DNA from 2 places in the Thioclava sp. ISO4 genome. Region 2 is predicted to be linked to the other one. Evidence: riboswitches for the same ligand, from Rfam matches in the RefSeq annotation. Region 2 holds a riboswitch; the other holds the start of a gene.

Region 1 (3,404 bases), 650 kb from region 2:
ATGTCGGGGTGATGGGCGTGCAGATAGACCGCGCCCGCGCCCTGCCGCGCGCCCAGCTGGTTGGCATAGCTGAAACTGTCTTCGAGCAGTTTCATCACCGGGATCACGCCCGAGGACTGGTTCTCGATCCCTTTGATCGGCGCGCCATATTCGCGGATATTGGTCAGCATCAGGGCCACGCCGCCGCCGCGTTTGGACAGTTGCAGCGCCGAGTTGATGCCGCGCCCGATGCTTTCCATGTTGTCTTCCAGCCGCAGCAGGAAACAGGAGACGAACTCGCCCCGTGCTGTCTTGCCCGAATTGAGGAAGGTGGGCGTCGCTGGCTGGAAGCGGCCTGCCAGCATCTCTTCCATCAGCCGCATCGCGAGCGTCTCGTCGCCGCGCGCCAGCGTCAGCGCCACCATCACCACCCGGTCCTCGTAGCGCTCGAGATAGCGCTGCCCGTCGCGGGTCTTCAACGTGTAGGAGGTGTAATATTTGAACGCGCCGAGGAAGGTCGGAAAGCGGAACTTGGCGGCAAAGGCCGCCTCCCAGATCGCGCGCTGGAAGTTGCGCGAATACTGATCGAGCACGGCGGCGTCGTAATAGCCTTCCTCCACCAGATAGCCGAGCTTTTCATCCAGCGAATGGAAGAACACCGTGTTCTGATTCACATGGCGCAGGAAATATTGCCGCGCCGCCATCCGGTCGGCGTCGAAGCGGATATTGCCCTCCGCGTCATAGAGATTGAGCATCGCGTTGAGCGCGTGGTGATCAAGCCCCGCGAATTCCGAGGCCGCGGCCCCGCTCGGTGTCACGTCGCTATCGAGCATTCCTGCCTCCAGAAGGTTTCGAGACCCGCGCGCACGCGGTCGATGTCACTGTCCGTGCCCGCCAGTTCGAACCGGTAGAGCACGGGGATATTGCACTTGCGCGCCAGCAGATCGCCCGCGCAGGCGAAGAGCGCGCCGAAATTGCGATTGCCGCTGGCGATCACGCCGCGCAGACCCACGCGGCGGGTGGGATTGTTGAGAAAGGCGATGACCGGTTTCGCGACCGCGCCGCGCCCCTTGCCGTCGGCATAGCTCGGGCAGATCAGGACGTAGGGGCCGGGCGGGCTTGGCATTTCTGCTTCCGCCGAGACGGGTAAGCGCAGCGCGGGCAGGCCCAGCCGCTCCACGAAGCGCTGCGTGTTGCCCGATGCCGAGGAGTAATAGATCAGCCGTGCCTGTCCCATGATCCGGGCCCGCGCTCAGCTGAGCTGTCCGATCATGTCGGGCCGGAAGCCCGCCCAGTGATTTTCGCCCGCGATCACGACCGGCGCCTGCCGGTAGCCGAGATCCTGCACCATCTCCATCGCGGCGGCGTCCTCGGTGAGGTCGATCACGTCATAGGAGATCCCCTTGGCATCGAGCGCGCGGGTCGTCGCGGTGCATTGCACGCAGGCCGGTTTCGAATAGACGGTGATGGTCATGTTCTGTCCCTTTGTTTGCTGTCGGCAGCGCGGGACAAGGCTCGTGGGCAAGGTGCCGCAGCACATAGCCACGCGCCCGGGCCCTCCGCCGCGGTCGTCGTCTATCTGCTCTGGCAGGTCTCCTGGCTCGCGGCTCGAGCGCCTCGGGGTCCGTCTTCCCGGCGCATCGCACCAGTGACATTCGGACCTAAGGCTCGCCGCTTACAGTTGCGGGGGCAGCGCCGGAATCTCACCGGCTTCCCTCTTCGCCTGCGGAGTGACTCGCAGGAACCAAAGCAACATCATATTGGGATGCAGGGTGTAGTGGTGTCAATATATAGATTGCCCTGCCGCACGAAACTCTCGCGCGACAGGAGCGTGTCTTGCCTCAGGCGCCGTCGCCAAGCGCACGGATATGCGCCGGGAGGCGGGCGCTCTGGCCATACATGAAGTGGTTTTCCATGCGTTCCGAGAAGCGGCTGGCCTCGGTCTCGCGCCCCACGGCCTCGGCCATTTCGCGGATATGCATCGGGCTCGCCCCGCAGCACACGCCGAGATAATTCACCCCGATCGCCTGCGCCTCACGCGCGAAGGCGCCGATCTCGTAGCGGTTGCACGCCAGCGGATCGAGCGCGGTCGGGAAGGTCCGGCCATGCGGCGAGGGGCAGGTGCAGCCGTTGTGATCGGACAGGTTGAAGAAGGTGGGCTCCTCCTTCGTGGTCCGGTAGGGCACGGGCAGGGCGCCGACATGGCAACTCACCGCCGCGCGCACCTTGCGCAGCCACGGCATCATCGTCTGCGGCCCGCGGAAGCAGTTCAGCCCGACGACATCGGCGCCCGCCTGTTCGAGCTGCTGGCAGGTTTCGACGATGCCGACCCCGTCCATCATCTCATTGGCCGCCATCGGCGCCAGCGTCAGCACCACCGGCAGTCCCGACGCCTTCGCGGCCTCCAGCGCACACAGCGCCTCGCCCGCATAGTAGAAGGTCTCGCCGATGAGGATATCCGCGCCTTCCTCGACCGCCCAGCCGACCATCTCGTCGAACATCGCACGCACCTCGGCCTGCCGCGCCGGATCGGCTGGATCCCAGATGTTCGTGTTCGAGATATTGCCCGCCATAAGGTTGCCGGTCTTCGCATCGGCGACCTCGCGGGCGATCTTCAGCGCCGCACGGTTGAGCGGCTCCAGCAGGTCTTCCTTGCCGATCACGCGCATCTTCTCGCGGTGGCCGTTATAGGTGAAGGCCTCGACGATATCGCTGCCGGCGCGCTGGAAATCGACATGCAGATTGCGCAGCGCCTGCGGGTATTCCAGCGCCACCTCGGGCACGAATTCCCCGGCGGTCAGATAGCCGCGCCGTTCCAGTTCGAACAGGAAGCCCTCGGCGCAGATCACCGGGCGCGCGTCGAGCAGACGGGTCAGTTTGTTGTCATTCATGGAGAGATCCTCTCAGTTCATCCATGACCATCGTTTGGAGTGCCGAGCCTCACAGGGAACGGGGCTGCCGTTCCCTGCTGCAATGGTCCTCGGCCGGGCCGCAGGATGCGACCGCAAGACGAAAAACAGGCTCAGAGGCCGCGCCGGGCGCGTGCCCCGCCGCGCCGGAGCGGCGGGGGCATCTCGATCGGCAGGGCGAAAGGCTGCGGGCTCAGGGAGTCCAGCAGCAACTCGCAGAACACCGCGACGGCAGGCGAGGCTGCGCCGAACGGATAGGCCTGCGTATGGGCGATGATCGCCGCCTTCGCATAGGGCATGTCGCCCGGCAGTCCGCCGAGCCATTCCATGTAGCCCAGCGTGCCCAGCTCACGCGCACGCAGCGGCGAGATCGGTCCTATATCGAGTTGTAAGAGTGAAAGCGTTCGTTCCAAAAGCATCGCGCCCTCCGCGCAAAAGGGCGGAAGTGGTCGCGGCACGGCGATATGCGAGGTCCGATCTGGTCCATCTCTCGTCTCTCCGTCCCAAGGCACCCCG
Region 2 (3,404 bases):
GCGCGTATCCCGCCGCCTTGATCCGCGCTCGCCGGGTCACAGCGATCAACTCTGACGGCGCGCTCCCTTGCGAAGAGAGGGGGCGGAGCCTAAGTGAGGCCCCATGCAGCCGGAGCCAGCATGACCATCATGTATCGTTATTTCTCCTGGGCCATCGCCGTCACCGTTGCGGGGCTGGTCGGGTCTTTCGCGCTGGGGTTCACCCAGACCGGCGGGCTTGGCGGCGCGGTCTCTTTCCTGATGATCACGGCGGTACTCGCCGTGCTGGAAATCTCGCTGAGCTTCGACAACGCCATCGTCAACGCCAACAAGCTGCACCAGATGACGCCGAAATGGCAGCGTCGCTTCCTGACCTGGGGTATCCTGATCGCGGTCTTCGGGATGCGTATCCTGTTCCCGCTGCTGATCGTCGTGGTCGCCGCCGGCATCGGGCCGTGGGAAGCGGTTCAACTGGCCGCGAAACACCCGGCCGAATATGCCGAGATCATCGAGGACGCGCATCTGTCGATCGCGGGCTTCGGCGGGGCCTTCCTGATGATGGTCGCGCTCACCTATTTCATCGATGAGGGCAAGGAGGTCGACTGGATCCGCACGCTCGAATGCCGGTTGCGCTCGCTCGCCTCGATCCGCGGGCTCGAGATCGGCCTCGTGCTGCTCGTCATTCTGGTCTTCACCTGGATCTTGCCGGAAGGGCGCGAGGACGATTTCATGTTCGCCTCCATCTGCGGGCTTGCGACCTTCCTGGGTGTCGAAGTCCTGAGCCACGTGCTCGACCGGACGAATATCGCCGCCGAGACGGCGAAGGCGGGCCTCGGTGCGTTCCTCTATCTCGAAGTGCTCGACGCGTCCTTCAGTTTCGACGGGGTGATCGGGGCCTTCGCACTGACCCAGAACCTGTTCCTGATCGCGATCGGTCTGGGGATCGGCGCGATGTATGTGCGCTCGATGACGCTGATGCTGGTGGAGCGCAACACGCTGAGCGAATTCCGCTATCTCGAGAACGGCGCCTTCTGGTCGATCCTGATCCTCTCGGTCGTCATGTTCGCGCAGACGCTGGTGGAAGTGCCCGAGGTGATTACCGGGCTGATCGGGGCGGGGCTGATCGGGCTGGCGCTGCTGTCCTCGATCCGGTTCAACCGGCGCAGCAGAGCCGCCGTCGAGAGTTGAAATTTTCTTGACAGACTGCGGCGCGCGCGGCACAGCAGGGGCACTTCGGTTCCGCCTTGGCGGATGAAAAGGGAACCCGGTGCGATGCGTGCATTCATTCCGGGGCTGCCCCCGCAACTGTGAGCGGCGAGTGACGGCTGACTGAGCCACTGGGGAAACCCGGGAAGGCCAGCCGAAACCAAGACCCGCGAGCCAGGAGACCTGCCGAGGCGCTCATCCTTTCTGCCTGTGCGGGGCGCGCAGCGGAGGCGGTCTTCCGTCAGTGGTGACATTCTCACCGTCGGCGGAAATTCCTAATTTCCAAAGACTTACGATACGAAGTTCACGCGACCGCAGAGTCGCGATACGAGGGAATTGGATATGATCCGCACCCGTTTGACCATGGGCCTGATGCTCACCACCGCGCTGGCAGGCCCCGCGCTTGCGCAAGACAGCCAACCTTACCAACTCGATGAGATCGTGATCTATTACGGCGCGCTCGAGCCGCAATCTGCGGACAAGACCGGACAGGCGGTCACTGTGCTCTCGCGCAAGGATATGGAGCGTTCGGGCGAGACGCGCCTTGCCAATCTGATCGCGCAATCGCCGGGCGTCGGCATCCTGTCGCGCGGCCCAATGGGCGCGCAGACCGGCTTCACCATTCGCGGCGTGTCGCAGAACTACGTGAAGGTTCTGGTGGATGGCATCGACGTCTCCGATCCCTCCGCGACGCAGGTGCTGCCCGATCTGGGCCGGTTCAACACGTTCAACTACGACCGGGTCGAGATCATGCGCGGCTCGCAATCGGCGGTCTATGGCGGGCAGGCGGTCGCCGGTGTGATCAACCTCGACACGCCGCGCCCGACCGAGGATGGCGTGAGCCAAAGCGTCAAGGTTGAGCTCGGCTCCTACCAGACCGCGAATGCGGCCTATAACTTCGGCTGGAAGAAGGGCGATGACGAGCTCGCGATCCAGCTGTCGAAAGTCTACACCGCAGGCTTCTCGGCGGCCGACAAGAAAAACGGCAATACCGAGAAAGACGGCTACCGCGCTGACCGCGTGAGCCTGCGCGCGCAAAAGCGCATCTCCGACAACCTGCTGATCGGCTTCAACGGGTTTGCGCAGAACGACCGGGGCGAGTTCGATAACGGCTTCAGCTCGCCGCCCACGGACAGCAACGAATACACGATCCACAAGGAGCGGGGCGGGCGTCTCTTCGCCGAATTCACGACCGGTCCGCTTGATCACGAGCTTGGCCTGACCTATTACACGACCTCGCGCTGGTATCCGGTCTATGACTATGGCTACGAGGGCAAGCGCCGCAAACTCGTCTGGAAAGCCTCGACCGATCTCGGGCCGGGGCGGCTGACCTTCGGGGCGGATCGCACGCTGGAAACCTATACCGGCACCTATGTCACGGGCGATGTCCTGACCGCGGATACGGGCGTCTTCGGCGAATATGCCTTCTCGCCGATGGACGGGGTGAACGTGATCGCCTCGGCGCGCCATGACGATCACTCGGATTTCGGCGGCAACACCACGGGCCGTCTGGGCGTCACCTGGCAGGCCGATGCCGCGACCCTCGTCCGCGCTTCGGTGGGCAACGGGTTCCGCGCGCCGTCGGGCTACGAGCTTTATGACGGCTATGCGGGCAATCCCGATCTCAAGCCCGAGAAATCGCTGAGCTACGATCTGGGCGTCGAGCGTGATTTCGGTGCGCATAAGCTGACCGCGACGCTGTTCCATATCGAGGTGAAGGACCTGATCGACTACAGCAACGCGACCTACAGCTATTACCAGACCTCGGGCACCGCCAAACGGCAGGGTCTGGAGCTGGGCCTGAAGGGGCCGATCTCCAACAAGGTCAATTACAGCCTCGGCTATACCTATCTGGACTCGAAGAACCCCGACGGTCTCTCTGCCGGCTCGACGTGGAACTCGGCCTTCGGGCGGCATACGCTGACCGCCGGGATCGACGCGCAGGTGACTGACAGGCTCACGCTCGCCGCCGATATGCGCGTGGTCACCGATCGTCAGAGCCAGCCCGATTACGGCCTGCTGAATGCGCAGATGACTTACGATCTGGGCAATGACAAAGAGGCCTATCTGCGCATCGAGAACCTGACCGACACCGATTACCAGCTCTGGCCGGGCTACGGCACCTCGGGTCGCGCCGCCTATGTGGGGCTGCGTGCGCGGTTCTGATCTGAAAGGGGCGGTTTGCGTCGCCCTTTTCGCCGCCTTGGCGGCGACCTCCT

What was found. Region 2 has a riboswitch for cobalamin ahead of AC2TZ7_RS14310 (TonB-dependent receptor plug domain-containing protein). Riboswitches for the same ligand answer to the same signal wherever they lie in the genome.
Region 1: linked by a shared signal. The riboswitch ahead of nrdH (glutaredoxin-like protein NrdH) and the one ahead of AC2TZ7_RS14310 (TonB-dependent receptor plug domain-containing protein) in region 2 are both predicted to bind cobalamin.

The regions. Positions count from the first base shown of each region.
Region 1 is NZ_CM176571.1:2,261,469-2,264,872, forward strand. It holds gene nrdE (class 1b ribonucleoside-diphosphate reductase subunit alpha) at 1-812, opposite strand, end outside; gene nrdI (class Ib ribonucleoside-diphosphate reductase assembly flavoprotein NrdI) at 794-1,216, opposite strand; gene nrdH (glutaredoxin-like protein NrdH) at 1,232-1,453, opposite strand; cobalamin riboswitch at 1,549-1,743, opposite strand; gene AC2TZ7_RS11150 (homocysteine S-methyltransferase family protein) at 1,821-2,870, opposite strand; gene AC2TZ7_RS11155 (hypothetical protein) at 3,002-3,307, opposite strand.
Region 2 is NZ_CM176571.1:2,915,017-2,918,420, reverse strand. It holds gene AC2TZ7_RS14315 (DUF475 domain-containing protein) at 121-1,167, shown strand; cobalamin riboswitch at 1,197-1,390, shown strand; gene AC2TZ7_RS14310 (TonB-dependent receptor plug domain-containing protein) at 1,528-3,351, shown strand.